Regions from separate parts of the Streptomyces sp. NPDC002793 genome, predicted to be linked through region 1. Evidence: riboswitches for the same ligand, from Rfam matches in the RefSeq annotation. Region 1 holds a riboswitch; each other region holds the start of a gene.

What was found. Region 1 has a riboswitch for cobalamin ahead of ABT001_RS25470 (ribonucleoside-diphosphate reductase subunit alpha). Riboswitches for the same ligand answer to the same signal wherever they lie in the genome.
Region 2: it holds a riboswitch for cobalamin, as region 1 does, so the genes downstream of both, ABT001_RS09015 (ABC transporter substrate-binding protein) here and ABT001_RS25470 (ribonucleoside-diphosphate reductase subunit alpha) in region 1, are expected to answer to the same signal.
Region 3: it holds a riboswitch for cobalamin, as region 1 does, so the genes downstream of both, ABT001_RS19590 (cobalamin biosynthesis protein) here and ABT001_RS25470 (ribonucleoside-diphosphate reductase subunit alpha) in region 1, are expected to answer to the same signal.
Region 4: it holds a riboswitch for cobalamin, as region 1 does, so the genes downstream of both, ABT001_RS02910 (energy-coupling factor ABC transporter permease) here and ABT001_RS25470 (ribonucleoside-diphosphate reductase subunit alpha) in region 1, are expected to answer to the same signal.

What each region holds. Positions count from the first base shown of each region.
Region 1 is NZ_JBEOVL010000030.1:13,551-21,309, reverse strand. Features, by position in the region: gene ABT001_RS25485 (DUF3311 domain-containing protein) at 89-343, shown strand; gene mctP (monocarboxylate uptake permease MctP) at 340-1,974, shown strand; gene ABT001_RS25475 (GNAT family N-acetyltransferase) at 2,121-2,621, shown strand; cobalamin riboswitch at 2,674-2,797, shown strand; gene ABT001_RS25470 (ribonucleoside-diphosphate reductase subunit alpha) at 2,938-5,334, shown strand; gene ABT001_RS25465 (ribonucleotide-diphosphate reductase subunit beta) at 5,394-6,350, shown strand; gene ABT001_RS25460 (hypothetical protein) at 6,347-6,559, opposite strand; gene ABT001_RS25455 (GlxA family transcriptional regulator) at 6,641-7,615, shown strand; gene ABT001_RS25450 (D-Ala-D-Ala carboxypeptidase family metallohydrolase) at 7,680-7,759, opposite strand, start outside.
Region 2 is NZ_JBEOVL010000007.1:89,288-97,046, reverse strand. Features, by position in the region: gene ABT001_RS09030 (PRC and DUF2382 domain-containing protein) at 32-988, shown strand; gene ABT001_RS09025 (ABC transporter ATP-binding protein) at 1,050-1,883, opposite strand; gene ABT001_RS09020 (FecCD family ABC transporter permease) at 1,880-2,965, opposite strand; gene ABT001_RS09015 (ABC transporter substrate-binding protein) at 2,962-4,029, opposite strand; cobalamin riboswitch at 4,061-4,247, opposite strand; gene ABT001_RS09010 (hypothetical protein) at 4,326-4,496, opposite strand; gene ABT001_RS09005 (acyl-CoA dehydrogenase family protein) at 4,493-6,343, opposite strand; gene ABT001_RS09000 (type B 50S ribosomal protein L31) at 6,541-6,804, opposite strand; gene ABT001_RS08995 (substrate-binding domain-containing protein) at 6,942-7,759, opposite strand, start outside.
Region 3 is NZ_JBEOVL010000018.1:94,010-101,768, forward strand. Features, by position in the region: gene cobO (cob(I)yrinic acid a,c-diamide adenosyltransferase) at 1-10, opposite strand, end outside; gene ABT001_RS19580 (putative cobaltochelatase) at 10-2,043, opposite strand; gene ABT001_RS19585 (cobyric acid synthase) at 2,040-3,614, opposite strand; gene ABT001_RS19590 (cobalamin biosynthesis protein) at 3,611-4,555, opposite strand; cobalamin riboswitch at 4,684-4,812, opposite strand; gene ABT001_RS19595 (hypothetical protein) at 4,996-5,220, opposite strand; gene ABT001_RS19600 (inorganic phosphate transporter) at 5,232-6,494, opposite strand; gene ABT001_RS19605 (class II aldolase/adducin family protein) at 6,754-7,413, shown strand; gene ABT001_RS19610 (alpha/beta hydrolase) at 7,471-7,759, shown strand, end outside.
Region 4 is NZ_JBEOVL010000002.1:253,955-261,713, reverse strand. Features, by position in the region: gene ABT001_RS02925 (ATP-binding cassette domain-containing protein) at 1-181, opposite strand, end outside; gene cbiQ (cobalt ECF transporter T component CbiQ) at 178-927, opposite strand; gene ABT001_RS02915 (energy-coupling factor ABC transporter substrate-binding protein) at 934-1,302, opposite strand; gene ABT001_RS02910 (energy-coupling factor ABC transporter permease) at 1,299-2,009, opposite strand; cobalamin riboswitch at 2,040-2,223, opposite strand; gene ABT001_RS02905 (ferredoxin) at 2,432-2,668, shown strand; gene ABT001_RS02900 (ABC transporter substrate-binding protein) at 2,718-4,304, shown strand; gene ABT001_RS02895 (ABC transporter permease) at 4,301-5,251, shown strand; gene ABT001_RS02890 (ABC transporter permease subunit) at 5,248-6,099, shown strand; gene ABT001_RS02885 (ABC transporter ATP-binding protein) at 6,096-7,616, shown strand; gene ABT001_RS02880 ((2,3-dihydroxybenzoyl)adenylate synthase) at 7,671-7,759, opposite strand, start outside.

The sequences.
Region 1 (7,759 bases):
TGCGGACGGGGGGTGACGGTGGTCGGAACTCTCGCTTAGATTTCCTGCGCGTTGCAACAGGTGATCAGCGAGGGGACGGAGCCGCCACATGCCAGAGGAAAACGATACGAAACCACCGACGGTGACACCCACCAGGGTGATCATCGGGCTCTGCCTGATCGCCCCGTTCGTGGCGATGCTCTGGGTCAGTTCGTACGCGCGGGTCGAACCGACCTTCATCGGCATCCCGTTCTTCTACTGGTACCAGATGCTCTGGGTGGTCATCTCGACCGCTCTCACCATGATCGCGTACAAGCTGTGGCAGCGTGACCAGCGCGCCCGCAAGGGGGGTGCGTCGGCATGAAGGACGGCGTGAACGGCGTCGCACTCGCCGTATTCATCTTCTTCTTCGTGGCCGTCACGGTCATCGGATTCATGGCAGCGCGCTGGCGCAAGGCCGAGAACGAGGCGAGCCTCGACGAATGGGGCCTGGGCGGACGGTCGTTCGGCACCTGGGTCACCTGGTTCCTGCTCGGCGGCGACCTCTACACGGCGTACACCTTCGTCGCGGTGCCCGCGGCGATCTACGCGGCGGGCGCGGCCGGCTTCTTCGCCGTCCCGTACACGATCCTGGTCTACCCGCTGATCTTCACCTTCCTGCCGCGCCTCTGGTCGGTGTCGCACAAGCACGGCTACGTCACCACCTCGGACTTCGTCCGTGGCCGCTTCGGTTCGAAGGGGCTCTCGCTGGCGATCGCCCTCACCGGCATCCTCGCCACGATGCCGTACATCGCGCTCCAGCTGGTCGGCATCCAGGCCGTGCTGGACGTCATGGGCGTCGGCGGCGGCGAGACCACGCACTGGTTCATCAAGGACCTGCCCCTGCTGATCGCCTTCGCCGTCCTCGCCGCGTACACCTACTCCTCGGGGCTGCGCGCTCCCGCGCTCATCGCGTTCGTCAAGGACGGGCTGATCTACCTGGTCATCGCCGTGGCGATCATCTACATCCCGATCAAGCTCGGCGGCTTCGACGACATCTTCGCCAAGGCGGGCGAGGCGTTCGCGCAGACCAACGAGGCGACGGGGCAGCCGCGCGGTGCGCTCGTGCCCGGCGACATGGGCCAGTGGGGCTACGCCACGCTGGCTCTCGGCTCCGCCCTGGCCCTCTTCATGTACCCGCACTCGATCACGGCGACGCTCTCCAGCCGCAGCCGTGAGGTGATCCGGCGCAACACCACGATCCTGCCGCTGTACTCGCTGATGCTGGGTCTGCTGGCCCTGCTCGGATTCATGGCGATCGCCGCCGGGATCAAGGTGGACAACGGCCAGCTCGCGATCCCCCAGCTGTTCGAGAACATGTTCCCCGACTGGTTCGCGGGCGTGGCCTTCGCCGCGATCGGCATCGGCGCCCTGGTGCCGGCCGCGATCATGTCGATCGCCGCGGCCAACCTCTTCACCCGCAACATCTACAAGGACTTCATCAAGCCCGACGCGACCCCGGCCCAGGAGACCAAGATCTCCAAGCTGGTCTCGCTGCTGGTCAAGGTCGGCGCGCTGGCCTTCGTCCTCACCATGGACAAGACGGTCGCAATCAACTTCCAGCTGCTGGGCGGTATCTGGATCCTCCAGACCATGCCGGCCCTGGTGGGCGGCCTGTTCACCCGGTGGTTCCACCGCTGGGCCCTGATCGCGGGCTGGGCGGTCGGCATGATCTACGGCACGGTGGCCGCGTACGGCGTCGCCAGCCCGACGCAGAAGCACTTCGGCGGGTCCTCCAAGGAGATCCCGGGCATCGGCGAGATCGGGTACATCGGGCTCACCGCGTTCGTGCTGAACCTCGTGGTCGTGGTCGTGCTGACCTTCGTCCTCAACGCGATGAAGGCCCCGGCCGGAGTGGACGAGACCTCTCCGTCCGACTACACGGCGGACGTCGGCGACCCGGGCGTCAAGGCCGAACTCCCGCCGGCCACGGCGGGTGCGCCGGGCGGTCACTGACCTCCACGGCGTGACGCCGTCCCGGCAGGGTCCGCCCTGCCGGGACGGCGTCGTTCCATGCGGTGCCGTTCCATGCGGCGGTGGGCCATGCGGCGGCGGGCCGGAAATCGGGGGCGCGCACATCTCGGCTGCGGCAGACTGCGCCCATGGACGTATCGATCGGACCGGTCCGGCCGGCTCAGTTCGAGGAGCTCGGCGAGATCACCGCGCAGGCGTATCTCGGGGACGGGCTGCTGGACTTCGGCGCCGAGGACCCCTACCTGGAGCAGCTCCGCGCGGTGGAGCGGCGAGCGGCCGAGGCCGAGGTGCTGGTCGCCGAGGACGCGGGCGGCCGCCTGCTGGGGGGCGTCACGTACGTCGCGCCCGGCAGCCCCTGGGCGGACATCGCCGGGGAGGACGAGGCCGAGTTCCGGATGCTGGCGGTCTCGCCGGAGGCGCGTGGACGTGGTGCGGGCGAGGCGCTCGTACGGGCCTGTATCGACCGGGCACGAGCTGCCGGAGGGCTCCATGGGGTCGTCCTGTCGACGCAGCGGTCCATGCTGGGGGCCCACCGGATATACCGGCGTCTCGGCTTCGTACGGACCCCGGAGCGGGACTGGTGCCCTCTGCCGGACCTACCGCTCCTGACGTTCCGGCTGGAGCTCTGACCCACCACGACACAACATGTGGGGGCTGCTTCGATAAGCAGCCCCCACATGTATGCTCGACCTCGCTGTCGCCGCAGGGGAATCCGGTGTGAATCCGGAACTGTCCCGCAACGGTGTGATCGGTGTGCTTTCGCGCATCCCGAAGTCCGAAGACCTGTCGACAGTGCGTCCGGCTCGACCGAACCGGACGCCGAGACGTCCGGGCCCCGCGGAGGGCCGGTGGACGCCGTGCGCCGTGCTGCCCCCTCCCCCGGGCGCCGCCGTGCCCGGCTGCCCCGCTCCCGCAGGCCCTGAGCCGAGCGAGGGATAGCCCCCAGTGACCATCGCGCCCGCCGATCCGGTTTCAGCCGCGGAACCCGAAGGCCGTACGACCGACGCCCCCGGGACCGCGCTGCTGCGGACCCTGACCGACCTCGCCGCCGATCTGCCCGACACCGACCCGGGACGGGTGGCCGCCGCCGCGCTGCGCGGCCGCAACGCACGGTCGGACGAGGCCGAGCTGCGCTCGCTGGCCACCGAGGCGGCCGCGGGCCTGATCTCCGAGGACCCGGCCTACTCCCGGCTCGCCGCCCGGCTCCTCACCCGGGCCGTCGCGGACGAGGCCGCGGGCCAGGGCGCCGTCTCCTTCTCGGCATCGGTCGCCGTCGGACACCGCGAAGGCCTGATCGCGGACCGTACGGCCGAGTTCGTCACGCTGCACGCCACCGCCCTCGACGCGCTCGTCGACCAGGCGCTCGCCGACGGCGCCGACGACCGCTTCGGCTACTTCGGGCTGCGGACCCTGCACAGCCGCTATCTGCTGCGCCACCCGCTCACCCGTGAGGTCGTGGAGACCCCGCAGCACTTCTTGCTGCGTGTCGCCGCCGGCCTCGCCGAGGACACCTCCGAGCGCGCCTTGGAGGAAGTGGCCGCGCTGTACGGCCTGATGAGCCGGCTCGACTACCTGCCCTCCTCCCCCACCCTCTTCAACTCCGGCACGCGCCACCCGCAGATGTCCTCCTGCTACCTGCTGGACTCGCCGCTGGACGAGCTCGACTCGATCTACGACCGCTACCACCAGGTGGCGCGCCTCTCCAAGCACGCGGGCGGCATCGGCCTCTCGTACTCCCGCATCCGTGCCCGGGGTTCACTCATCCGTGGCACCAACGGGCACTCCAACGGCATCGTGCCGTTCCTGAAGACGCTCGACGCCTCGGTCGCCGCGGTCAACCAGGGCGGCCGTCGCAAGGGTGCCGCCGCCGTCTACCTGGAGACCTGGCACGCGGACATCGAGGAGTTCCTGGAGCTGCGCGACAACACCGGCGAGGACCAGCGGCGTACGCACAACCTCAATCTGGCGCACTGGATCCCGGACGAGTTCATGCGTCGCGTCGACGCGGACACCGACTGGTCGCTTTTCTCACCGGCGGACACCCCCGAGCTGGTGGACCTGTGGGGCGACGCGTTCGACGCCGCGTACCGGGCCGCCGAGGCCAAGGGGCTCGCCCGCAAGACCCTGCCGGCCCGTGAGCTGTACGGGCGGATGATGCGGACGCTCGCGCAGACCGGGCAGGGTTGGATGACGTTCAAGGACGCCTCCAACCGGACCGCGAACCAGACCGCCGAGCCGGGCCGCGTCGTGCACTCCTCGAATCTCTGCACCGAGATCCTGGAGGTCACCGACGACGGCGAGACGGCTGTCTGCAACCTCGGGTCGGTCAATCTCGGGGCGTTCGTCGCCGACGGCACCATCGACTGGGAGCGGCTGGACGCCACCGTCCGTACGGCGGTGACCTTCCTCGACCGGGTGGTGGACATCAACTTCTACCCGACCGAGCAGGCCGGCCGGTCCAACGCCCGCTGGCGCCCCGTGGGTCTGGGCGCGATGGGCCTGCAGGACGTCTTCTTCCAGCTGCGGCTGCCGTTCGACTCCGCCGAGGCCCGCGCGCTGTCCACGAGGATCTCCGAGCGCATCATGCTGGCCGCGTACGAGGCCTCCTGCTCGCTCGCCGAGCGGTCGGGCCCGCTGCCCGCCTGGTCCGAGACCCGCGCGGCCCGGGGCGTGCTGCACCCCGACCACTACGCCACCGAGCTGAACTGGCCGGAGCGCTGGGACGCGCTGCGCGCCCGGATCGCGAAGAGCGGGATGCGCAACTCGCTGCTGCTCGCCATCGCGCCGACGGCCACCATCGCCTCGATCGCGGGCGTGTACGAGTGCATCGAGCCGCAGGTCTCCAACCTCTTCAAGCGCGAGACGCTCAGCGGTGAGTTCCTCCAGGTCAACGCCTACCTGGTGGACGAGCTGAAGAAGCTCGGCGTCTGGGACGCCCGGACCCGCGAGGCGCTGCGGGAGGCGAGCGGCTCGGTCCAGGGCTTCGCCTGGATCCCCGAGGACGTGCGGGCGCTGTACCGCACGGCGTGGGAGATCCCGCAGCGCGGTCTGATCGACATGGCGGCGGCCCGTACGCCGTTCCTCGACCAGAGCCAGTCGCTGAACCTGTTCCTGGAGACGCCGACGATCGGCAAGCTCTCCTCGATGTACGCGTACGCCTGGAAGCAAGGGCTGAAGACGACGTACTACCTGCGCTCGCGCCCTGCGACCCGGATCGCCCGCGCGGCGTCCGGGACGGCCGCCGCCGCTGCCCCGATCCCCGTGCAGCAGGCCTCCGCCCCCGACGCGGACGCGATCGCCTGTTCCCTCGAAAACCCCGAGTCCTGCGAGGCCTGCCAGTGACGAGCACGAACGAGACCAAGAACCTGCTCGACCCGGGCTTCGAACTGACCCTGCGCCCCATGCGCTACCCGGACTTCTACGAGCGCTACCGGGACGCGATCAAGAACACCTGGACGGTGGAGGAGGTCGACCTGCACTCCGACGTCTCCGACCTCGCCAAGCTCACCCCCGGCGAGCAGCACATGATCGGCCGGCTGGTCGCGTTCTTCGCGACGGGCGACTCGATCGTCTCCAACAACCTGGTGCTGACGCTCTACAAGCACATCAACTCACCCGAGGCGCGGCTCTACCTGTCACGCCAGCTGTTCGAGGAGGCCGTGCACGTCCAGTTCTATCTGACGCTGCTCGACACCTACCTCCCGGACCCGGAGGACCGCGCGGCGGCCTTCGACGCGGTCGAGGAGATCCCGTCGATCCGCGAGAAGGCGCAGTTCTGCTTCCGGTGGATGGACTCGGTCGAGAAGATCGAGCGGCTGGAGTCGAAGGCCGACCGCAGGCGCTTCCTGCTCAACCTGATCTGCTTCGCCGCCTGTATCGAGGGGCTGTTCTTCTACGGCGCCTTCGCGTACGTCTACTGGTTCCGCTCACGAGGCCTGCTGCACGGTCTCGCCACGGGCACCAACTGGGTGTTCCGTGACGAGACGATGCACATGAACTTCGCCTTCGAGGTCGTGGACACCGTCCGCAAGGAGGAGCCCGACCTCTTCGACGACGCCCTCCAGCAGCAGGTCACCGACATGCTGAAGGAGGCCGTCGAGGCGGAACTGCAGTTCGGCCGCGACCTGTGCGGCGAGGGCCTGCCGGGGATGAACACCGAGTCGATGCGCCAGTACCTGGAGTGCGTCGCCGACCAGCGGCTCACCCGGCTCGGTTTTCCCGCTCTCTACGGTTCGGAGAACCCGTTCTCGTTCATGGAGCTCCAGGGGGTGCAGGAGCTGACCAACTTCTTCGAGCGCCGCCCCTCCGCCTACCAGGTGGCGGTGGAGGGCTCCGTCGGCTTCGACGACGACTTCTAGATCCGCGCCCAGGACCTGAGGTACGGGCGCCGCGTGACCACGACCGGCTGCGCGGCGCCCGCCTCACGCGGCGGCGTCGCCTCCTGGTCCCGTCGCGCGTCCCGCAGCTCGCGGTCGATGCGGCGCTCCCGCGCGAGTCCGACGAGCGCGGGCAGCAGGACGAGGGCGAAAAGTACCGCTACGGCCAGGTAGTTCATGAATGTGTTCATGGCTCTACTGTCGTCGGCGTGCCAGAGATTCGGCAGTGGCAGGACTGTCACACACCCTCGAATTACTGCCACACTGAGCTCATGCTGAAGAATGTCGCCGCTCTGCTGCTCGACGAGGTCCACCCCTTCGAACTCGGCGTCGTGTGCGAGGTGTTCGGGCTCGACCGCTCCGAGGACGGGCTGCCGGTCCAGGACTTCGCGGTCGTCTCGGCGGAGGGCCCGGTGCTGCGGACGCACGCCGGGTTCACCATCAGCACCCCCTACGGCCTGGACAGACTGGAGGAGGCCGACCTCATCGTCGTGCCCGCCGGGAGCCACTTCGTGGACCGGACGTACCCGGAGGAGGCCCTGGACGCCCTGCGCCGGGCCGTCGAACGCGGCGCGCGCGTGCTGAGCGTCTGCTCCGGCGCCTTCGTCCTCGGTGAGGCGGGACTGCTGGACGGCCGCCGCTGCACCACCCACTGGCGGCACTCCGACGAGCTGGCGCGCCGCTTCCCGAAGGCCGTCGTGGAGCCGGACGTGCTCTACGTGGACGAGGGCGCGGTCATCACCTCGGCGGGCACGGCCGCGGGCATCGACGCCGCCCTGCACCTGGTCCGCCAGGCGCACGGTCCCGACGTCGCGAACGCCATCGCACGGCGCATGGTGGTCCCGCCGCACCGGGACGGCGGCCAGGCGCAGTACATCAAGCGCCCGCTGCCCCGCACCCGGTGCGACACGGTCGGCGAGACCCTCGCCTGGATGGAGCGCCACCTCGACCAGGAGATGACCGTCGAACAGCTGGCGACACAGACGCACATGTCGCCCCGGACCTTCGCCCGCCGCTTCCAGCAGGAGACCGGCACCACCCCGTACCGCTGGCTGCTCCGGCAGCGGGTGCTGCTGGCGCAGCACCTGCTGGAGACCTCGGACGCGACCGTGGACACGATCGCGGGGCAGACCGGCTTCGGGAACGCCGCGGCGCTGCGCCATCAGTTCGTACGTTCCCTGGGAACGACCCCGAACGCCTACCGCCGCGCCTTCCGGGGCCCGGCCGAGCTGGTCGAGGTGGCCTGACGGAGGCTCCGCCGGGGTGTCGCACGATCACCCCGGCGGGTCCTGAACCACTGGGCGCGTACGGTCAGATGCCGCACTGCGAGGCCGACCAGAAGTGGCTCGGCCCCTGGTTCACGTGGATGTGGTCACCGTGGCCGGCGTAGC
Region 2 (7,759 bases), on a different contig from region 1:
CAGGACGCGCCCGGGCGAGGAGGAATCGGCCATGGGAGCCGCTGACGGTTTCACGGATTCCGGAGAACTCGACGGTCTGACCGTCTACGACAGCGACGGGGAGAAGGTCGGCACGGTGGGCCGGGTGTACGTCGACGACGACACCGGCAAGCCCGACTGGATCACCGTCAAGACCGGCATGTTCGGTATGAAGGAGAGCTTCGTACCGCTGGCAGGAGCCCGCCGCGTGGGCTCCGACCTGCACGTCTCGCATCCGAAGGACCGCGTCAAGGACGCGCCCCGGGTGGACGCGGACGCACACCTCTCCGTGTCGGAGGAGGAGGAGCTGTACCGGCACTACGGGATGACCAGGAAGGGCACCGGTACCGCCGGAACGCGCGGTGACGCGCGCACGACGACCGGAACGGGAGCCATGGGAGCGGCCGGTGCTGCCGGCGCTGCCGGAACCGCTCGTACCACCGGCCAGGCGAAGGCCACCGGCACCACCGCCGGTACGGGCAGGCACCGCGACATGGACACCTCTTCCACGTCGCGCCCGCTCGCGGGAGCCGGAGCCGAACGGTCCGCCGCGGGCCAGGACATGATCCGGTCCGAGGAGCAACTCCAAGTCGGCACGGAGGAGTACGAGAGCGGGAGGGCGCGGCTGCACAAGTACGTCGTGACCGAGAACGTCACCCGGACGGTACCCGTGTCCCACGAGGAGGTACGTGTGGTCCGCGAGCCTCTGCAGCCCGGCGAGAAGGGGACGGGCATGAAGGGGCGCGAACTCGGTGAGCAGGACGTGGAAGTCACCCTGCACGCCGAACGAGCCACCGTCCGCAAGGAGGCGGTCCCCGTGGAACGGGTCCACCTCGAAACCAGCAGGGTCACCGAGCAGAAGGAAGTCTCCGCCGAGCTCCGCAAGGAGAAGATCGACTACGCGGACGGCAAGGACACGGGCAGCGGCAAGGACATGGGCGGCGAGTTCGGCCAGGGACGTCGTCGCTGACCCCTCACTCAGACAGCGGCGAAAGGCCGCACGGCCATAGCGAGGGGCGGACCCGGGCGGTTCACGGGCCCGCCCTCTCGTCACACTTCCGCCGTCCGTGGACGGCTTGCCCCGGCAGGAACCGCACCGACGGCCGCCCGTCCGGTCCTTCCGGCGTCACCACCGCGCGCACCCGGTAGACATCGGCGATGAGTTCCTCGGTGATCACCTCCGAGGGCGTTCCGCCGGCCACCACACGGCCTTCCTTCATGACGGTGACCCGGTCGCAGAACATCGCGGCCAGGTTGAGGTCGTGCAGGGCGACCACCGTGGTGACGGGCAGCGCGGCGACCAGCGCCAGGAGTTCCAGCTGGTGCTGGATGTCCAGGTGGTTCGTGGGTTCGTCCAGCAGGAGTTCACGTGGCTGCTGGGCCAGGGCACGGGCGATCTGGACGCGCTGGCGCTCGCCTCCGGACAGGGTGTGCCAGGACTGTCCGGCACGGTCGGCCAGCCCCGTGCGGGCCAGGGCCTCCCGTACGACGGTCTCGTCCTCGGTGCCGGGCGCGGACCAGGCACGCCGGTGCGGGATGCGGCCGAGGCGTACGACGTCCAGCACCTTCAGGTCGACCTGGGTGACCGCGTGCTGGTCGACGACGGCCACGCGTCGAGCCACCTCTCGTCTGCCGGTCGCGGCGAGGGTGCGGCCGTCGAGGGTGACGACGCCCGCGCCGGGGGTGAGCACGCCCGCCATCACCCGCAGCAGCGTGGTCTTGCCGGAGCCGTTCGGCCCCAGCAGTCCTACGGTGGTGCCGGGCGGCGGCGCGATGCTCACGTCGTCGAGGACGATCCGTCCGCCGGCCTCCCTGCTGACCCGTGCGGCCCGCAGCCCGTCTCCGGGTGGGCCCGTCCGGGTCATGCGCTCCTCCTCGTGCGGTAGAGGACCAGGACGAAGGCGGGCACCCCGATGAGGGACGTGACGACGCCGACCGGGACCTCCTGCGGGTCGAGGACGGTCCTGGCCAGGGTGTCGACCCAGACCAGGAACACGGCTCCGGTGAGCGCCGTCACCGGCAGCAGCCTCCGGTGGCCGGACCCGGTGAGTGCCCGGGCTGCGTGCGGCAGGACGAGGCCGACGAACCCGATGGCACCCGCCGAGCTGACGAGGGCAGCCGTCAGCAGCGCGGTGGTGCAGAGCAGCACGATCCGGGTGCGTGCCACGTGCACCCCGAGGGCGGCCGCGGCGTCCTGGCCGAAGGCGAAGGCGTCGAGGGTACGGGCGTGTCCGAGGCAGATCAGCAGGGTCACGGCCAGCACGGCGGAGCACATCCACACGTCTCCCCAGCCGACGCCGCTCAAGGAGCCGAGCAGCCAGAACAGCACGCCCCGGGTCTGTTCCGCGTCGGCGGCCGTCATCACGACGAACGAGGTGAGCGCGGAGAAGAGCTGCATGGCGGCGACCCCGGAGAGGACCACCCGGTCGGTGGAGCCGCCGAGGACGTGGCTGAGCACCAGGACGAGGGCGAACGAGCACAGGGCACCGACGAAGGCGCCGGCCGAGATCGACACCGCTCCCCCGCCGACGCCCAGGACGACGACGACGACCGCCCCGGTGGACGCCCCGGAGGAGACGCCCAGGACGAACGGGTCCGCGAGGGGGTTGCGCAGCAGCGACTGCATCACGGTCCCGCACACCGCGAGCCCCGCCCCGCACACCGCGGCGAGCAGTGTGCGGGGCATCCGCAGGTTCCAGATGATGCCGTCGCGTATGGGGGTCAGCCCCGCGTCGGTGAGGCCGAGGTGGGAGGCCACCGCCGACCAGACGTCGGGGACGGAGATGCGGGCGGGGCCGATCGTGACGGTGACCGCGACGGACAGGAGCAGCAGGGCGGTCCCGGCGCTCCACAGGACACCGTCGCGAAGGATCCGGGTGCCTGCGGCCGGGCGGGCCGGCGGCGGCGGCTCCACCTGTAGGTCCGGGGCGTGTTCGGTCTTCGTCACCCGGCGAGTCCGAACGAACGCAGCCCCGCGGCGACGCGCTCCACGCCCTCCACGGTCCGGACGGAGGGGTTCATGGCCTGGCCGCTGAGCAGGATGTACCGCTTGTGCCGCACGGCGTCCATGTTCCTCGTGGCGGGGTTGGACTCCAGGAACTCGATCTTCTTCGCGGCGCTCTCGGCCGTCTGCGACTTGCGGGTCAGGTCGCCGATGACCAGCACGTCGGGGTCGCGGTCGGCGACGGTCTCCCAGTTGATCTGGGGCCATTCCTCGTGGGTGTCGTCGAAGACGTTCTTCGCGCCGAGCGCCTCGGTGATGATGCCGGGGGCTCCGCAGCAGCCCGCCAGGTAGGGTGCTTCGGCGTTGGCGAACCAGTAGAGCATCGTGGTTCCGGAGGCGTCCATGCCCTCGGTCGCCTCGCCGATACGGGCCTCGAGGCGGTGGACGAGCGCGTCGCCCCGCTCGGGTACGCCGAACACCTGGGACAGTTCGCGCACTTCGGTGTAGACGCTGTCCATGGTCAGCGGATCCGTACGGGAGCCGTCGCCGCTCCCGCTGTTGTCCTTGGCCGTGCAGTCGGAGGGCGAGACGTAGGTCGGCACACCGAGGTCCTCGAACTGCTCGCGGGGGGCTACGCCGCCCTTGCCGAGGGTCGATTCGAAGGAGGCGCTGACGAAGTCGGGTTCCTGGTCGAGGACCTTCTCCGAGGAGGGGCGGTTCTCCGCGATGCGGGGGACCTCGGCCTCGTCCTTCTCCAGCCCCTTCATCACGGGGTCGGTCCAGGTGGAGGTGGCGGCGATCCGGTCCGCTAGCCCCAGGGACAGGAGGATCTCCGTGGATCCCTGGTCCAGTGAGACCGCGTGCTGCGGGGCTGCGTCGACGGTCACGGTGCGTCCGCAGTTCTTCAGCGTCACCGGGTATCCGGCGCCGCCCCCGCTCTTCGCGGCTGTGGTGGATCCGCTGCCGCCGCAGGCGGTCAGCAGGACGAGTCCCGTGAGGAGCAGGGTGGTTCGGCGTACGGTGCTGGCTATGGGCGGCACGGAGTCCCTCGGCGTCTCTGGGCTCATGCGCGGAGCCCGCTACGGTGTTCCGCTCCCGGTGCGGAAGCGGGTGCCAGCAGGTCTTCGGACTCGGGTTCGTCCGGACGAGGCGCCTTCCCGGTGCACCCGAGGGTGTCCCAGTGGCTGTGGCCCCGCCCGTCCCCCTCACCGCTGCGCGTCAGCTCCGGATTCGCACCGGATTCCCTGACTCCACGTGGAGTGTGACTGGCTTCTGCAAGCTATCACGCGGGACGTCGTGGGCCTCGGGGCCGACGGCCGGTACGGAGGCGGACGGACGCCCCCCGTACCGGTCTTCGGGCGGGTCAGCCCTTGGGGCGAACCGATTCGCCGCCTCGCGGCCACGGCTTCGCGCTCCGCTGCGCGAGCACGGACACCGTGCCCCAGTAGGCCAGCAGAACGACGCGCAGCCCCAGGATCTCCAGGCGCTCCCCGAGGCGGACGTACCCGGCCGGCCCCTTGACCGCGGCGCTCATCGGGCGTCCGTCGGGCGGGCGTTCCAGGAGCCGCGGGGGTCGTCGTAGGCCTCCGCGTAGCCGGGTCCGGCGATCGGCCAGTCGGCGAGCAGCGCCTCGGGCAGGGCGAAGGATTCGGTCAGTTGCCGGGCGTGGGCGGCGACGGCCGCGACGAGCTGCTCGGCGGTCTCCGGCAGGGCTTCGACCTGATCCCCGCTCAGGAGACCCGCGGCCAGCAGATCACCGCTGTTGCGGGCCACCCATTCGACGGCGAACAGCCGCTCCAGCTCTCCCAGCCTGTCCCTGGCGGCGCCCTCGGGCAGCGCCGCCCGCGCCTCCGCGTAGGCCGCGGCTGCCTCCCGGTAGGCGTAGGCATCGACCCCACGCAGAGCGGGACCCGCGGCCGTGTTCCACCGCTGGAAGAGATCGACGTCGGGCGCACGCTGCGCGCGGCGCCTCGCCCGGGCGAACCAGATGTCCTGGACCGCTGCGAGGAGTTGGCCCAGGAAGCGCGGATCGGCCAGGTCACCGCGGCACGCGACCGGGCCCGGGGCGCCGTCCTCGCGGGGGTCGGCCGCGAAGAGCATCTCCGCCGCGGCCTTGGCGTACAGGGCGATGTTGTCGCCCTCCGCGGTGATGGCTCCCTCCACCCCCGTGACGAGTTCGGTCATGCCGTTGTTCTCCAACAAGGCCTGCGCACCGCAGCGCTCACGGCTCTCGACGATGACGTCACGGGCCCGCCAGGTGATCCACGCCTTGGCCACGTCGACGAGCCTGCCCGCGTCCCTCCGGCCGTCCCCGTCGCCGCAGGTCTCCCAGTGCTTCTGCGCCCGGCGGTGGAGCAGGCTCATGGCGAAGACCGTGGCCATGGCCGAGGCGAGCGGCCCGTGGTGGGTCCGGTGCGCGTTGACGGGCACCGGAGCCGCTCCCCTGGTTCCGGAGATCAGCCGGTGGCCGCCGTAGCGCACGGCGACGGCCAGGGTCGCGCGGGCCGAACCCGCGGCGCAGGCGCTCATGGAGATCCGGCCGGGGACGACCCGCCCGATGGAGGTCTGGAAACGCCGCCGCCTGTCCCCCGGACCGGTCCTGAACTTCCCCGTCGCCTCGCCTTCCTCACCGGAGCCCAGCAGGGCGTCCCGCGCCACGAAGAGCCGGTCGAACGAGGTCAGGCAGTGGTCCACCGGGCTACCCATCCGGGCCGGCAGAGGCCGTACGCGCACGCCCGGCAGCGCCTGTACGTCGTCGGTGAGGGGCACCAGGAAGAGCCGCACCCCGTGGTCGGACCCGTCGGCCACCAGGCGTGCGGCGACCAGTCCGGACTTGGCTCCGCCCGCCGGGCTGGTGTTGGGCATGAACTTCTGCGCGCCCGCGTTCGGGGTGTGCAGGACGAAGCCGTCCCGCTCGGCGTCATAGGTCGCGGTGGTCTCCATGGCTGCCGCGTTGTTGCCGTGCGCCACCTCCGTGCAGAGGAAGGTGCCGATGCGCCGCATCGTCAGGAAGTCGGACAGGTCACGGCGGCCCGCGCACTCGTGGTCGAGGAGGCTGCCGAGGAAGAGGTTGTAGTGGATGCCCGCCACGGTGGTCAGCGCGGGGTCCACCGGGCCGAGCCAGGCGTGCAGAGCGGCCAGCGCGCGGGGGTCGGCGGCGAGGCGTGCTCCGCTGTCCAGGGAGAGGTTGAGGATCCGCAACCGGTCGTAGGCGAGTTCCAGTCGCTCTTCGGGCGTTCCGCCCGCGGGGCGGCGGAACGGTTCTGTGCTGATCAGCCGCTGCCAGAATCCGTGCTCGCGACGGAATTCGGGGCCGAGGAGGACGCCGGTCAGCAGTTCGGTGGTGGACGGTGGGGCGATGTCGGTAAGGGTCACGGTCATAACGAAATCAACGATCGTGGCACGGGCGAGGACACCCCTTCGGGCGCTGCCGCTCCGGGACGGGCCCGCTGGTCAGGGCCGCTGCCGGCTCCTCCTCCCCGGGTGGCAGGGCGCCGGCCCGTGCGACGGTCACTCACCGTCGCGCCCGGCGGAAAAGCCGTGGCCCCGCCGGCGCGGGGCCGTGGTGCCCCCGGGGCTCACGAGGCGTCGCCACGCCCCTCGTCGCCGTACCGCCGCTCGAACTTGGCGACCTGGCCCTCGGTGTCGACCACCCTCGCCTCACCGGTGAAGAACGGGTGGCTCTCGGCGGAGATCTCCACGTCGATGACCGGGTAGCTGTTGCCGTCGTCCCAGTCGATCGTCTGCTCGCTCGACGCGGTGGACCGGGTCAGAAAGGCGTACCCGGCGGAGCGGTCGCGGAAGACCACGGAACGGTACGACGGGTGCTTGTCCTTCTGCATGTCTGCTCCTGGGTGTACGGGGATCTCGCGTCCCGCTGTTCGGGCCAGCGTCCCGAACAGCGGGGGCGTGCGCGATCCGGGGCGCCCGTACGGAGCAGCGGATCAGCCTTTGACCGCCCCTTACCCGGCAACCGGACTCAGTCTCCCGCCGCCCCATCCACCGCGTCCGCGACGAGCCCGAGAAAGCGTGCACGGGCCTGTGGGCTGCACAGGGGTTCCGGATTCCACGGCACGATCCGCGCGGCGCGCCCGGCCGCCTCCCAGGCGGGGGCCGCGATCTCGGCGAGCGGAACCGCGTTGGACCGGATGTCCGCCAGGACGACGCGGGGTTCCAGCGCCGCCGCCTCCGCCCAGTCCAGGGTGGCCCAGTTGACGCCGGCCCCTTCGGGCGGGGACACGAGGCCGACCCCGAGTTCGGCCAGGACGCGCAGTTCGGGCCACATCCAGGGGCGGCCGGCGTACGCCTGCTCCTGGCTCGCGGGCGAGAGTGCCAGCACCCTGGGTCCGCCGGGGGTGCGGGCGGCCGCGCGGAGTCGCTCGCGGGCGGCGCGCAGGTCGCCCTCCGCGGCCGCGACCGTCGCACCTCCGAGCGAGCGCGCGAGCTCGGCGAACCGCTCGGCGACCCGGTCGAGGGTGCGCGCCTGGCCCACGTCGATCACGACGACCGGGACACGCTCCTCCAGGTGCTTGGCGGTGTCCGGGTCCAGTCCGTAGAGCTGGCCGTGGCCGTAGCTGACCGCCACGACCAGGTCGGGCCTGCCGCGTAACAGCGTGTCCAGGTCGAGGTTGTCGCCCGCGCCCCGGTAGTCCACGGCGTCCAGCGGAAGCGTGCCGGTCTTCGCCCGGTCGGGCTCGGCGCCGTCGTGCCCGGAGCCGAATATCCCCTCCGGGCGTATCCCGTAGTCCCACAGCGTCGCCCCTGCCTGGACGTACGCGAGTACCCGGGACGGCACAC
Region 3 (7,759 bases), on a different contig from region 1:
CCTGTGGCATTAAGCGGCCCTCCCGGCAGCAGTGATGTCCTTGACCAGCCCGGCGATCGAGTCGGCGCGCAGCTCGTCGAGCGTGACGGCGCTGCCCCCCAGATCCCGTGCGAGCTGTGCGGCGAGACCGAGGCGTACGAACCCCGACTCGCAGTCCACGACGACGGAAGCGGTCCCCTCGGAGGCGTGCAGCCGCCCGGCCCGCGCCGCCAGCGCCACCGGGTCGACGCCCCCGGTCGCCCGTCCGTCCGTCACCACCACGAGCAGCGGGCGGCGCGACGGATCGCGCAGCCGCTCCACCCGCAGCACGTCGTGCGCCCTGAGCAGTCCGGCGGCCAGCGGGGTGCGACCGCCGGTCGGCAGCGACTCCAGCCGTGCGGCGGCCGCGTCCACCGACGAGGTGGGCGGCAGCGCCACCTCGGCGTCCTTGCCCCGGAAGGTGACCAGGCCGACCTTGTCACGCCGCTGGTAGGCGTCCAGCAGCAGCGACATGACCGCGCCCTTGACGGCGGCCATCCGCTGCCGGGCCGCCATCGACCCGGAGGCGTCCACGACGAACAGCACCAGATTGCCCTCGCGCCCCTCCCGGGTCGCCTGCCGCAGGTCGTCACGGCGTACGACGAGTCCTCGCCCCGACCGCCCGCGCGCCCGCTGGTGCGGCGCCGCCGCCTGTACGGTCGCCGCCAGGTGCAGTTTCGTCAGCGCACCCTCGGGCCGGCGCGACCCGGTGGTCCGGCCGTGCTCGGTACGCGCCCGGGAGCGCCGCCCGGCGGCGCCCTCGCCGAGTCCGGGCACGCTCAGCATCTTCGTGCGGAACGGCTCGCCGGCCCGCACGGGCTGCTGCTCCCCGGCGCCGCCGCCCGGCGCGGGCGCGTCGCCGCTCCCCGCATCGTCACGGCCGGGCGTGTCCGTGCCCCCGCCGTCGTCGGGGCCGGGCGTGTCCGCGCCGCCGTCGTCGGGGCCGCCGCCCTGCGGGGGTACGCCGCCGCCGGGACCATCGGGGTCCGGGTCGTCGTCGCCCCCGCCGTTCTCGTCCGCGGCGTCCTGGAGGGCCTCGTCCAGCTTGTCCTCGTCCAGGCCGGGCGCGTCGAACGGGTTGCGCCGACGCCGGTGGGGGAGTGCCAGGAGCGCGGCCTGCCGTACGTCGTCCGCGACGACCTCCTCGCGGCCCGCCCACGCGGCCAGCGCCGTCGCGGTGCGCGCCATGACGATGTCGGCGCGCATCCCGTCGACCTCGAACGCCGCGCACGTCGCCGCGATCTGCCGCAGCACGCCGTCGCCGAGCACCACCCGGGGGAGCAGGGCGCGCGCGGCGGCGATCCGCTCACGCAGCGAGGCCTCCTCGTCGGCCCACCGTGCGGCGAAGGCGGCCGGATCGTCGTCGTAGGCGAGCCTGCGGCGTACGACCTCGACGCGCAGGTCCGTGTCACGCGAGGCGGCCACCTCGACGGTCAGCCCGAAGCGGTCCAGCAGTTGGGGGCGGAGCTCGCCCTCCTCCGGGTTCATCGTCCCGACCAGCAGGAAGCGTGCCGCGTGACGGACGGAGACACCTTCGCGCTCGACGTACGAGGCACCCATGGCCGCCGCGTCCAGCAGCAGGTCCACCAGGTGGTCATGGAGGAGGTTGACCTCGTCGACGTACAGGATCCCGCGATGGGCGTCGGCGAGGAGGCCCGGCTCGAAAGCCTTCACGCCCTCCGAGAGGGCCCGTTCGATGTCGAGCGCGCCGACCAGCCGGTCCTCCGACGCTCCGACCGGAAGCTCCACGGTCCGTGCCGGGCGCGACACGCCCGTACCCGTCCCGTGCGGTCCGTCGGGACACGCCGGATCGGGCGCACCGGGGTCGCACGAGAAGCGGCACCCCGCCACGACCGTGACCTCGGGCATGAGCGCGGCGAGCGCCCGTACGGCGGTGGACTTGGCGGTCCCTTTCTCACCCCGGACCAGGACCCCGCCGACGGCGGGACTGACGGCGTTGAGCAGGAGACCGAGCCGCAGGTCGTCCTGCCCGACGATGGCGGTGAAGGGATAGGGCGTGTTCACGGGGCCTCCTCTGTAACGACCACACCTGCAGGACCGGGCGCGCCGGATCTCTCGGGGACGGGGGCCGGCGGCGCACCCGGCGCGAGGAACGGCAGGCCCTCGGGCGCGCCGTTCTCGATCAGCCGCCAGAGGGCGTCCGTGTCGGCGTGTTCCTCGATCAGGTCCCCCAGCCGGTCCAGCTGTTCCTCCCGCAGCGCCCCGAAGCTCGTGTCGGGGGCCGGGACGAACCGCCGTCCCGCCGCCCGGGCGACCTCACCGAGGAACGCCCGCCGGAACGCGTCGCTCTCCAGCGACCCGTGCCAGTGCGTCCCCCAGACCGAACCCACCCGGCACCCGTCCAGGAACGGCTCGCCGCCGCTCACCTCGGCGACGCCGTGATGGATCTCGTACCCCTCGACCGGTTCCCCGAGCGCCGAACCGACGGGCCGCCCCAGGACCTTCTCCCGGCCGAAGCGGACCCGCACCGGCAGCAGCCCGAGCCCTTCGACCAGACCGGCCCGCGACTCCACGTCGTCCTCGATGCGCTCGCCCAGCACCTGGAACCCGCCGCAGATCCCCAGCACCGGCCGCCCCTCGGCGGCCCGCCGCCGCAGCGCGTCGGCCAGCCCCCGCTCGCGCAGCCACGCCAGTGCTTTCACGGTGCCCCGCGTCCCGGGCACGATCACCAGGTCCGCGTCGGCGAGCTCCTCCGCCCGGTCCACGAACCGCACCACCACACCGGGCTCGGCCGCCAGGGCGTCCACATCGGTGAAGTTCGACATCAGCGGTACGGCGCACACCGCCACCCGCAGCACGTCCTCGCCGTGCGGCGGCGCCACGACCGACTCCCGTACGGCGCCGCGCATCGACACCCGCAGCCCGTCCTCCTCGTCGATCCCCAGCCCGTGGGCGTACGGCAGGACCCCGTACGTCCGACGGCCCGTCAACCCGAGGAGCATGTCGAGGCCGGGCTCCAGCAGCGACACGTCACCGCGGAACTTGTTGACGAGGTATCCGGCGATCAGCGACTGGTCCTCGGGGCTCAGCAGCGCCGTCGTACCGAAGAACGAGGCGAACACCCCGCCCCGGTCGATGTCGCCGACCACCAGCACGGGGAAGCGGGCGGCGCGGGCGATACCCATGTTCACGATGTCCGTACGCCGCAGGTTGATCTCGGCCGGGCTGCCCGCACCCTCGCAGATCACGGCGTCGTACGTGCCGCGCAACTGCTCCAGACAGTCCACGACCGTCCCCAGCAACGCCTCCTGGCGCCCCCCGTGGTAGCCGCGCGCACTCATCTCGCCGACCGGCTTCCCCATCAGGACGACCTGGCTCGACCGGTCACCGCCGGGTTTGAGCAGCACCGGGTTCATCAGCGCCGACGGCTCGACCCGGGCGGCCTGCGCCTGCATCGCCTGGGCCCGGCCGATCTCCGCGCCCTCCCGGGTCACGAACGAGTTCAGCGACATGTTCTGCGCCTTGAACGGTGCGACCTTCACCCCCCGGCGCACCAGCCACCGGCAGATCCCGGCCGTGACGACACTCTTGCCCGCGTCCGAGGTGGTACCCGCGACCAGCAGCCCGCCGCTCATCCGACTCTCCGTCCCAGGGCCGACCGTCCCGCCGCGCACACGACGAGGGCCAGCACACTCACCCGGCGCGACAACCGCACCGCGCGTTCGATGTCCGTGACCCGGACGTCCCGCCCGGCCCCGCCGTTGAGCACCGGCCGGTGCTCGATCCGCCCGCCGTACGCGAGGGTGCCGCCGAGGCGTACGCCGAGCGCGCCCGCGAACGAGGCCTCCACCGGGCCCGCGTTCGGGCTGGGATGCCGGCCCGCGTCGGCCCGCCAGGCCCGGACGGCCTCGCGCGGGCGGCCCCCCGCGGCCACGGCGAGCAGGGCGGTGAGCCGGGCGCCGGGCCAGCCGGCGACGTCGTCGAGCCTGGCCGAAGCCCAGCCGTAGCGCCGGTAGCGAGGAGACTTGTGCCCGACCATGGCGTCGAGCGTGTTGACGGCCCTGAAGGCGACCAGTCCCGGCACTCCTCCGAGCGCGCCCCACACGAGGGCTCCCACGACGGCGTCCGAGGTGTTCTCGGCGACGGACTCCACCACCGCCCGGGCGATCTGCTGTCCGTCCAGTGCCTGCGGATCACGGCCGCACAGGTGCGGCAGCCGCTCCCGGGCGAGCTCGACGTCCCCGGCGGCCAGCGCCCCGCCGACGGCACGCGCCTCGCGGCCCAGCGACGTGCCACCGACGACGGACCAGGTGGCGGCGGCGGTCAGAGCCACGGCGGCGGCGGGACGGTTCCGCACGGCCCGGGCGGCCAGCGCGGCGGCGGCCGTGGCGCCCCCGGCACAGACCAGCGTGTGCAGGGCACCCCAGCCGCGGTGATCGCGCCACAGGCGGCTCTCGGCACCTGCCGCGGCACGCCCGAAGGCGGCGACGGGGTGGCCCCGACGGGGATCACCGAACAGCAGGTCGCCGATCAGCCCGGCTGCGGCGCCGTACGCGAAGATGCGGTCGGCTCGCACGGGTCAGCCGCCCGTCGCGCCTCGAAGGGCCTTCACAGCGGGTGGTGCGGCGACCGACGCAGGGCAGCCAGGCATGGCGTGTGTCCTCACTCAGGGTCCGCGCCCTGGTTCGACGTGACCGGCGACGAGAGTCTCCTGGCTTCCGGATCCGCAGTTCCTCCGGCCTTCCAGTCCGCGGTGGCGGACCGTGACTTCCGTGTGGAGGCTGCTCCTCGGTGACAGTGGCGGGACCGCGCCGGATTCGCACCGGCTTCCTCTCCTGTCGCCGTAAGACCGGCCGGCACATGCGTGTGCCGGCCGGCCTCAATGGCTCCGGCAGTCCACCACGCGCCGCGAACGCCCGTCAACCTGCCGCTGACCTGCGAGGCTTCAGTGTGCTCAGACGCACACCGGCCGGACACACAGGTGGTGTGTCCGGCCGGTGTCCACGTCCGTGGAGGTCAGGCGACGATCAGATAGATCCCGTACGCGACCGCGGCCAGGCACAGCCCGAAGCAGGCGTACGCACCGGTGCGCGCCAGGGCGTTGGAACCGCCGCCGCCGTCCGCCGTCGGCGTCTGCCTGGCCAGGCCGGTGATGCCGAGGGTGAAGAGGCCGACCAGTGCGACGGTGATCACGAGGCTGACGCCGAAGACGGAGGCGAGAGCCGCCCAGTCGATGTTCATACGATCTGTCCTTACACCGTGGCCGGCCGGGCCGGGTCGGCCGGGGTCTCGGCCGTCGGGGCCGGAGCGTGGATGGTGGTCTTGAGCTCGGAGGCGACGGCACCGGCGGGCGGCGGGCTGACGGCCGCGACCGCGGTCGTGACGACGCCGGCGGGCTCACCCTCGGGCGCGTTGACGTTGGTGTGGTCGACCGGCTTGCGGCGCGACACCAGCCAGATGGCGCCGGAGCCGGCGACGAGCAGGACGGCGACCACGCCGACGCCCCAGGGGCCCTGCTTGGTCAGGAACTCGGCACCCGCGCCGATCAGTCCGGCGGCCGGAAGCGTCAGCCCCCAGGCGATGAACATCCGGGTGGCGGTGGACCAGCGGACCACGCCTCCCTTGCGTCCGAGACCCGCGCCCATGACGGCACCGGAGCAGGACTGCGTGGTGGAGAGGGAGAAACCGAGGTGCGAGGAGGCCAGGATGACCGTGGCCGCGCTCGTCTGGGCCGCGAAGCCCTGCGGCGGGCGCAGGTCGGTGAGGCCGCTGCCCATGGTGCGGATGATGCGCCAGCCGCCGAGGTAGGTGCCCAGCGCGATGGCGATACCGGCGGAGGCGATGACCCAGACCGGCGGGTTGGAGCCGGGGGAGAGGACGCCGCCGGTGACCAGGGCCAGGGTGATGATGCCCATGGTCTTCTGCGCGTCGTTGGTGCCGTGGGCGAGCGAGACGAGACCGGCCGAGGCGATCTGGCCGGCGCGGTACCCCTTGGCGGTCGACTTCAGCTGCGCCGGGTCCGTGATCTTCCGGTTCAGCCGGTACGTCAGCTTCGTGGCCAGCAGCGCGGCGAGGCCGGCGACGACGGGCGCGGCGATCGCCGGCAGCAGGACCTTCGTGACGACGGTGCCGCCGTTGATCGAGGACCAGCCGGCCGACATGACCGCGGCGCCGATGAGGCCGCCGAAGAGAGCGTGGGAGGAACTGGAGGGCAGGCCGACCAGCCAGGTCAGCAGATTCCACAGGATGGCGCCGACGAGCGCCGCGAAGATGACCTCGGTTCTGAGGCCGTTCTCATTGATGATCCCGCCGGAGATCGTCTTGGCGACCTCCACCGACAGGAACGCGCCGACGAGGTTGAGAACGGCGGACATCGCCACCGCTGTCTTGGGCTTCAGGGCGCCGGTCGAGATGGTGGTGGCCATCGCGTTGGCGGTGTCGTGGAAACCGTTCGTGAAATCGAACACGAGAGCTGTCACGATCACGATCGCGAGCAGCAGCGTGATGTGTTCCATTTACCCAGGCAATCGTTCGACGTCATTGGCACGTGGAACGTAAGCAACCAGAATGAACGGAAGATGAACTGGGCGGGGCTTCATGGTGACCCCAAGCGCGTAGGTGGATTCCGCTTGTGTGGGTTCCGCGTTGCCGGAGGCTCTCGTTCCGTTGCGGGAACCGGCCCCACCCGTCGCCCGCCGTCCGGCTGGATGTCCAATGTGTCCCCTTGAGGAGATGTCGGTCACGCGGCCTCGGACGCCCCCTAGGATCACCCGCATGAGTGACATGCGCACGGACGCGGTGGAGCGGGCCTGGGGCGGGGTCGTTGAGACGGCCCGGCGGACGGCGGCGGACGGCCTGGTCGTCGGCACCTCGGGCAACGTGTCGGCCAGGGTCGGCGGGACCGTCCTGGTCACCCCCAGCGGGGTGCCCTACGACCGGCTCGGCCCGGGAGACGCGGTCGGCGTCGACCTCGAAGGGCGACAGGTCCTCGGCGACCTGGTCCCGACCAGTGAGCTCCCGCTCCACCTGGCCGTCTACCGCGACACCGACGCCGCCGCCGTCGTCCACACCCACGCCGTGCATGCCACGGCCGTCTCCACCCTCGTCCCCGAGGTGCCGCTCGTGCACTACGCCGCAGCCATGCTCGGCGGCCCCGTCCGCACCGCCGCCTACGCGCGCTACGGGACGAGGGAGCTCGCCGACAACATGCTGGCCGCCCTGCGCGACCGCACCGCCTGCCTGCTGCGCAACCACGGCACCGTCGCCTACGGGGCCACTCTCGACGAGGCGTACGACCGCACCGCCCAGCTCGAATGGATGTGCAGGCTCTGGCTCACCGCCAGCTCCGTACCCGGCCACCGGCCGAGCCTCCTCACCCCGGCCCAGCTGCGCGAGGTGCAGGACGCCCTGGAGGGGTACGGCCAGCCCGGTTAGCCACCGTACGGCCGATGCCCACTGGCCGTCGGCGCCGTGGCCCGGGAGACTTGAGCCGTGCGCCCGGCAACAGCGGCGGCAGTGGCCGCCACCTCGATCCTCGGCGTCGGCGCGGCAGCGGTCGCCGCCGGCCGCTACGCCAGCGACGCCGCCCTCGGGGCGCCCTCGCCACGCCCCTTTCCGGCCGACCGCCGGCTCACCGTGCACGCCACCGCGGCCGGGCAGATCACCCTGACCCGCTCCTTCACCGCGCTGCGCCCCGGCACGTACGGGCTGACCGGCCGTGGTGTCCACGCCGTGGTCGGCCCGGTGATCGAACAGCCGGGTGGCTCCACGGCCTCCGCCG
Region 4 (7,759 bases), on a different contig from region 1:
CACGCGGGCGCAGTCCGCCGCTGAGGAGCCGCATCAGGGTGGTCTTCCCGCTGCCGTTCCGGCCGAGCAGGGCGAGCGCACGTCCCTCGTGCGCCTCGAAGTCGAGGCCGCTGAGCACGGCGGGGCCGTCCTCGTACGCGAAGGACGCGCCCCGCAGGGCGAGCAGCGCGGATCCGGTCATGACAGGGGCCTTTCCAGGGCGAGGGTCAGGACGGTGAGGGCGGCGAGCAGGGTGACGCTCGCGGCCACGAACCGGACGGATACGCGGACCTCGGGCACCAGGACGCGCAGGGTGCCGTCGTAGCCGCGCCCGGCAAGCCCCGCCTGGAGCCGGGCGGCGCGGTCGAAGGCCCTGACGAACGCGGTGGCCCCGAGTCCCGCCAGGGACCGCCAGGCCGCCGCCCGGGTGGTGTGTCCGAGCCGGGCCGCCTGGGCCTCCCTGATGCGGTGTACCGAGTCGAGGAGCAGGAAGCTCATGCGGTACGTCACCAGCGCGACATCCACCACCGGCGCGGGCACCCCCGCCCCTACCAGGCGGGGCAGCAGGTCGGACATCGGGGTGGTGAAGGCGAACAGCAGCACCCCGAGCGAGGCGGCCGAGGTGCGCAGCAGCAGCTCCCCGGCGCGGACCGGCCCTCCGCCGGCCAGGCCGACGGGTCCGTCCGGCCCGCCGACCTGCACGAGGAGCGTGGCGGCCCCGGTGACACAGAAACCCAGAGGCACCCGGTACGCCCGCCACAGATGACGGGCGGTCACCCCTGCGGGCCCCAGCAGCAACGCGAGGGAGACGGCGAGGACCAGGACCGCGCCAGGCCAGGGCGGCAGCGAGATCGCCAGGAGCGTGAGCCCCAGGCCGAGCACGGCTTTGTCCACGGGATGGCGGCGGCGCCAGCGGCTGCTGTGCGCCGCCGCGTCGATCGGCAGCACGGGTGCTCAGTTCCTCCGGCCCTCGGAGTCCCCGGCGGGGCTCCCTGTGCCACCGCTGTCCCGCTGGGCCGTCGCGCGCAGCTCGCCCTGACGGCGCCCGCGCCGCACCCCGAAGTAGTAGGCGAGGACGCCCGCTCCGAGTGCGGCCTGCAGGGCGAACAGCGCCGACTCGATCTCGCCGGACGCCGGTTCGTACAGCGGGGAGAACCAGGGTTCGTAGTCGGGATCGATCTCGGTGATCGCCGTCTCGGCCTGGGCGTCGGCGCCCGCGAACGGCTCCTTCTCGCCTTCACCGAGGCCGAGGACCAGGGGAAGGACGGCCAGCGCGGCCACGACGAGCAGCAGAAGGGCGTTGATCCGGGTGTTCCTGTTCATCGCGCCACCGCCTCGGTCCCGGCTGTGCCGGTCCTGGCCCGCCTGCCGGTGACGAACACGCCGAGCCGGGTCAGGTCCCCCCTGCTGGACTGCACGAGGAGACGCATCACCAGTACGGTCAGCAGCCCCTCGCTCACGGCGAGAGGGATCTGGGTGACCGCGAAGATCGAACCGAACGTGCCCAGCGCGCCCGCGAATCCGCTGCTCGGGTCGGGGAAGGCGAGTGCCAGCTGCACGCTGGTGACGCAGTAGGTGGACAGGTCTGCGGCGAACGCGCCGCAGAACACCGCCACCATCAGTGCCGCGCCGTACCTGCGCAGCAGCCTGTAGACGGCGTACCCCGCCCAGGGGCCGACGACCGCCATCGAGAAGACGTTGGCGCCGAGCGTGGTCAGGCCGCCGTGGGCGAGCAGCAGGGCCTGGAACAGCAGAGTGATGGTGCCCAGCACGGCCATGACCGGTGGGCGGAACAGGATGGCCCCCAGCCCCGTGCCGGTGGGATGCGAACAACTCCCCGTCACAGACGGGATCTTCAGGGCGGAGAGAACGAACGTGAAGGCCCCGGACGCCCCCAGGAGCAGCGTGCTCTCAGGGTGTTCCCTGACCTCACGCGTGAGCGACCGGACTCCGTGGACGACGAACGGCGCGGACGCGACACCCCAGGCGATCGCGTGCGCCGGAGGCAGAAAACCCTCGGCTATATGCATGACTCGGCAGACCCTCTCCAGCACCTCGTGGATGGTTGAAGTGCCTTGGCCGGTCTCCTGGCTTACGGGTACCACCGCCCGAGCTCCGCCTTCCCGGGTCACGAGGACCCAGTGGCTGCCCGTGAGGGCCGGAGCCGGACTTCCCGATCACAGTGGCGAGGGCCGCACCGGCATCACACCGGATTTCCCGTTCACCAAGGCGTGGCGACAGTAGTGCCGGGCGGGGGGTGAGGACAAGCGGGCAGGTGCGCCGTACGCCACGTCAGGAGAACCGTTCGACCTGCCGGGTGGGCGGGCCGTCGGCGATCGCTCCGGCCGTGACAGGAGGCGCCGACCAGTGTTGAATATGAATATCGTTATCAACTACTGTGTGCGTGGTGGCGGCACCGACGTCACCCGAAGAACGCAGGGGAGGAGTCCGCGTGAGCGCGACAGACCGGCCGTCCGAGCCGGAGCGGGTCCGTGCGGTACGGCACCTCTGCGTGGGGGCGGGGCAATGCGTGCTCGCCGCACCGGCCGTGTTCGACCAAGCGGTCGACGACGGGCTGGTGCTCGTGCTGGACGACTCGCCGCCGGCTTCCGAACTGGCCGCCGTAGGACAGGCCGTGTGGGCGTGCCCGTCGGGCGCCGTCACCCTGCGCCGGGGCACGGTCCGCTGAGCCGTCCGCCTCCCTCTCATCTCTGATCAGCACCTCGTCAAGGAGACGCATGTCCAGACCGTTCGACCGCCGTGCCTTCCTGCGCCGCAGCGCCACGGGAGCCGCGGCCCTGGCAGTGGGCCCCGGCCTGCTGGCGGCATGCTCGACCGACGACCCCGCCACCTCCGGGAAGCCGGGCGGTGGATCCTCACCCCGTACGGGCGGCACGCTGCGGGCGGCCTTCGTCGGGGGCGGTGCCTCCGAGACGCTCGACTTCTTCAACGGCCCCTCGTCGCTGGACCTGGTCCGGGCCCGTGCCTGGCACGGCACCCTCGGGAACCTCGACCCCTCCGCCCCCGACGGCGTCCGCTACGGCGTGCTCAAGGGGATCGACATATCCGCCGACCTGTCCACGTACACCCTGCACGTCCGGCCCGGTGTCCGCTTCACCGACGGATCGAAGCTGACCTCCGCCGACATCCTGCACTCCCTGTCCGCGCTCGCGGGCAGGAGCATGCTGCCCGTGTACAAGCTGGCCGCCATGAACTTCGACCTCGCCGCCGCCCGCGCGGACGGCGACCTCAAGGTCGTACTGCCCACGCTCCGGCCCATAGCCGACGGCCGCATGATCCTGTGCCAGGGCAACTTCCTGGTCGTCAAGGACGGCACACGGCGCTTCGCCCAGGGCATGCCCAGCTGCGGACCCTTCCGGCTCGGCGAGTTCACCCCCGGCCAGGGCTCCGCCTTCACGCGCTACGACGAGCACTACGGTCACGTGCCCCACCTCGACGGGCTGGAACTCCGGTCCATCGCGGACTCGACGGCCCGCGCCGGTGCGCTCACCAGCGGTGAGATCGACTTCGCCCATGACCTCGCGCCGGTCACCGCGCGCACCCTCGCGGACAACGGGAACATCGAGATCGCGCCCACGAGGAGTCCGTACCTGGTGGGGCTGTCGTTCCAGATGAACATGAGCGCCGCGCCCTTCGACGACCCGCGGGTGCGGGAGGCGTTCAAGCTGGCCGTGGACCGTGAGGCGATGGTGAGGACGGTGTTCCACGGGGACGCGGTGGTGGGGAACGACCTGCCGTCCATCGGATTCCCTGACTACGCGGAGAACGTGCCCCAGCGCGCCTACGACCCGGACAGGGCCCGGAAACTGCTCAAGGCGGCCGGGGCCGAAGGGGTGGAGGTCGTGCTGACCACGGGCCCCGAGACACCCGGGATGGTGGAGATGGCCACCCTGTACGTCGAGGACCTGAAGAAGGCGGGAGTCCGGGCGTCGGTCCGTGAACTGCCCGCCGGCCAGCTCTACGCGGACTTCGCGGCGTACAGCAAGCTGCCGCTCGCGGCCTCCTACCAGATGCCGATCCCCGCGCTGTCGACCTATCAGATGAGCACGGCGGGCGGGTCGCCGTCCGCCTTCGGCTGGAAGCAGGCCGAGGTCGACGCCCTGGTGTCGACGGCCCGCGCCCAGCCCGACGGGACCGAGGCCCGGAAGCTGGGCACCCGGGCGCAGCGCGAGCGCTGGGAGGAGGGGAACCAGGTGCTGCCCGTCTTCAAGCCGAACCTCAACGCACAGGCCAAGGGCGTCAGCGGGATCAGGGACGACCTCTTCGAGCAGTTCCCGGGCTTCTCCCAGGCGTCCTTGGCGTGAGTCTGCTCCTCTTCGCCGGCCGCCGGCTCGCGGGCGGGGCCGTCCTGCTGGTGCTGCTGTCGGCCGTGATCTTCGCGATCACGGCGGTGCTGCCGGGGGACGCGGTCAGCGCGGTGGCAGGGGTGGACGCCTCACCGGCGGAACGCGCCGAGGTCCGCGCGGCCCTCGGCCTGGACCGGTCCGTGGCCGAGCGGTACGCGTCTTGGGCGGTCGGCGCCCTCGGGGGAGACCTGGGGACCGGATTCGTCGGACACCGGCCGGTCGTCGACGTGCTCGCCACACGGCTGCCCAACAGCCTGCTGCTGGCCGGGCTGACCCTCGCCTGCACCGCGCCTCTCGCCGCGCTGCTCGGTCTCTGGACCGGGTTGCGGGGCGGGGTCGCGGACCGCTGGACCTCGAAGGCCATGCACGCGGTCGCGGGGATACCCGAGTTCGTGCTGGCGTCGCTGCTGATCGCGGTCCTCGCCGTCCAGCTCCAGATCCTGCCGCGGGTCTCCCTCATTCCCCTGGGCGGTACACCGCTCGATGTGCCACGCGCACTCGTCCTGCCCGTGCTGACCCTCGGTGCGGTCGGTCTGGCCGTCGCCACCAGGCTGTTCCGGGTGTCCGTCGCGGAGGTGGCGGCGACGCCCTACGGGGAGTCGGCCAGGCTGAACGGCGTCCGAGGGGCCAGGCTCGCGGTGCGCCACATCCTCCCCAACGCGGCCGGCCCCGCCGTGCAGGCACTCACCCTCACCACCGGGGCGCTGGTCGGTTCCGGTGTGGTCGTGGAGAGCGTCTTCGACTACCCGGGGATCGGACGGGAACTGCAACTGGCGGTGGCCGCACGGGACATACCGATGGTCCAGGGAATCGCCACCGCGCTCGCCGCGGTCATGCTGGTGATCCTCCTGCTGGGTGACATCTGCGCGCGGCTGCTCGGCGCACAAGGAAGGCGCGACGCATGACCTCAGTCACGGCACCGGGCCGACGAACGCCTGCCGGCCTCCGGGCTCGGAGGCGCCGGCCGCCCTACCTCACCGGTGGAGTGGCGCTGCTCGTCCTCGCGCTCGCGCTGCTGGGCCCACTGACGGCACCGTACGGACCGAACGAGCCCGTGGGTGCGCCCTTCCAACAGCCCGGAGGGGGATTCCTGCTCGGCACCGATCTGCTGGGCCGGGACGTCACCAGCCGGGTACTGAGCGGCGGGCGGACGATCGTGGTGGTCGCCGTGGCCGGAACCGTGCTCGCGGGTGCCGTCGGAGTGGCCGCGGGCGTCCTGGCCGCCATGGTCTCCCCCCGCTTCGGCGCCTTCGTGCTCCGTGCCGTCGACGCCCTGGCCGTGCTGCCGGCCCTCCTGCTGATCCTGGTGCTGGCCGCGGGCTTCCCCGGCAGCGACACCGCCGTGGTCGCGGCCGTCGCGCTCGCTACCGCGCCGTTCTCCGTCAGAGTCCTGCGCGCCGCGGCCGACTCCATCCTCACCAGCGGTTACGTGGAGGTCGCGCTGGCGCGCGGTGACAGCAAGGCGGCCGTACTGCGCCACGACGTACTGCCCAACATCGCCGGACCGGCCCTCCTGGACGCGGCCCTGCGGCTGATCGCCTCGCTGCACCTCACCGCCACCGCGGGGTTCCTCGGCCTCGGGCGGGGCGGGGCGGAGCCCAACTGGGGGCGCATGGTGAGCGAGAACCTTCCGGGAGCGACCCTCGCACTCGCCCCCTTCCTCGTACCCGCCCTGCTGCTCGTCCTGTTGTCCGTGTGCGTCGGCCTGCTGGCCGGCCGACTGGCCGACGCCGTGGGAAGGGGCGCCGCATGACGGGCTCCGGCGCGCTCGCCGAGATCGAGGGGCTGACCATCGGCCCGACGGCCGGGGGACCGCCCGTCCTGCTCGACGCCCGTCTGTCCGTCGAGCGTGGGCAGGTGCTCGGGGTGGTGGGCCGGTCGGGGTCAGGCAAGAGCAGCCTCGCCTACGGGCTGCTCGGCCATGTCCGCCCCGGCCTGGAGAAGCGCGGTGGCCAGGTCCGGGTGGCAGGTCTCGACCCGTTCACCCGGCAGGGCGCACGCCGCCTCCGGGGGCGCGTCGTCTCCTTCCTGGGCCAGGACCCCGCCTCCTCCCTCAACCCCGCCCTGCGCATCGGGAAGCAGATCACCGAGGCCGTGCGGCTGCGTGCCGGTGCCTCGGGAGCGGAGGAGGCCGCGGAGGAGACCGGGGCGCTGCTCCGGTCCGTACGGCTGCCCGACGACCGGGCGTTCCGGCGGCGGCTGCCGCACCAGCTCTCGGGCGGGCAGGCCCAGCGAGTGGCCCTGGCCCTCGCACTGGCGGGTTCTCCGGACCTGCTGGTGCTGGACGAACCCACCAGCAGCCTGGACACGGTGCTGGCCGCCCGGATGCGCCGTCTGCTGGCCGAGGTGCTGAGCGGGGGCGAGCGAGCCGCGGTGCTGGTCAGCCACGACCCGGCCTGGATCGCCTCCGTCGCGGACGACGTGATCCGGCTGGAGGGCGGCCTGATCGCCGCTCCCCGGACCGCACCGATCCCGGCGGCCACCCCCGTCCCGCTGGCCCGGACGGCCGGTGCTCCCTCCGGCCCTCCGGCCGGCGGTCTGCTCTCCGTCGAAGGGCTGTCGGCCGCCCACGGACGGGAGAGCGTGCTGCACGGCGTGTCCCTCACCGTCGAGGGCGGTGGTTGCACGGCCGTGGTCGGTCCCTCCGGCTCGGGGAAGACGACCCTGGCCCGCTGCCTCGTGGGTCTGCACCGCTACACGACGGGGAGCGTCGACTGGCGGGAGGACACCCGGCCGGAGGGCGGGGGCGCCGCCGTCCAACTGGTCGCCCAGGACGCGCGCGGCGCGCTCAACCCACGCGAATCCGTGCGCACGGCGATGACGCGACCGCTGACGAGGCACCGGGGGATACCGGCCGGGGACGCGGCGGCCGAGGCCGTCAGGCTGCTCGACCTGGTCGGCCTCGACCCCGGGACGCTGACGCGCCGGCCGGGCGAGCTGTCGGGTGGCCAACGCCAGCGGGTCGCTCTGGCCAGGGCGTTGGCCGCAGGACCGCGCGTCCTGGTGTGTGACGAGATCACCTCGGCACTCGATCCGGAGACGGGAGCCGGAGTGCTGGCCCTGCTCGGCACACTGCGGCGGACGCTCGGACTGACCGTCGTCCTGGTGACGCACGACCTGACGGCCGCCGCCCGCTTCGCCGACCGGGTCGTCGTCCTGGCCGGAGGCCGGGTGGTCGAGTCCGGGCCGGCGGACCGCGTCCTCGGGCGGCCGGAGCACGCCGTGACCCGCGAACTGGTCGGCTGCGGCGGGGAGCCGTACGACACGTAGGGCCACAGGAGCCGAGGAGGAGGGGGAGGGTGCGGGAGCCTCCCCCCCCACCCGTCACGCCCGGGTCAACCGCAGGGCCAGCGCCGCCTTGTCGATCTTCCCCACGGCGGTCAGGGGCATGTGCGGGACCTCGACCACCTCGT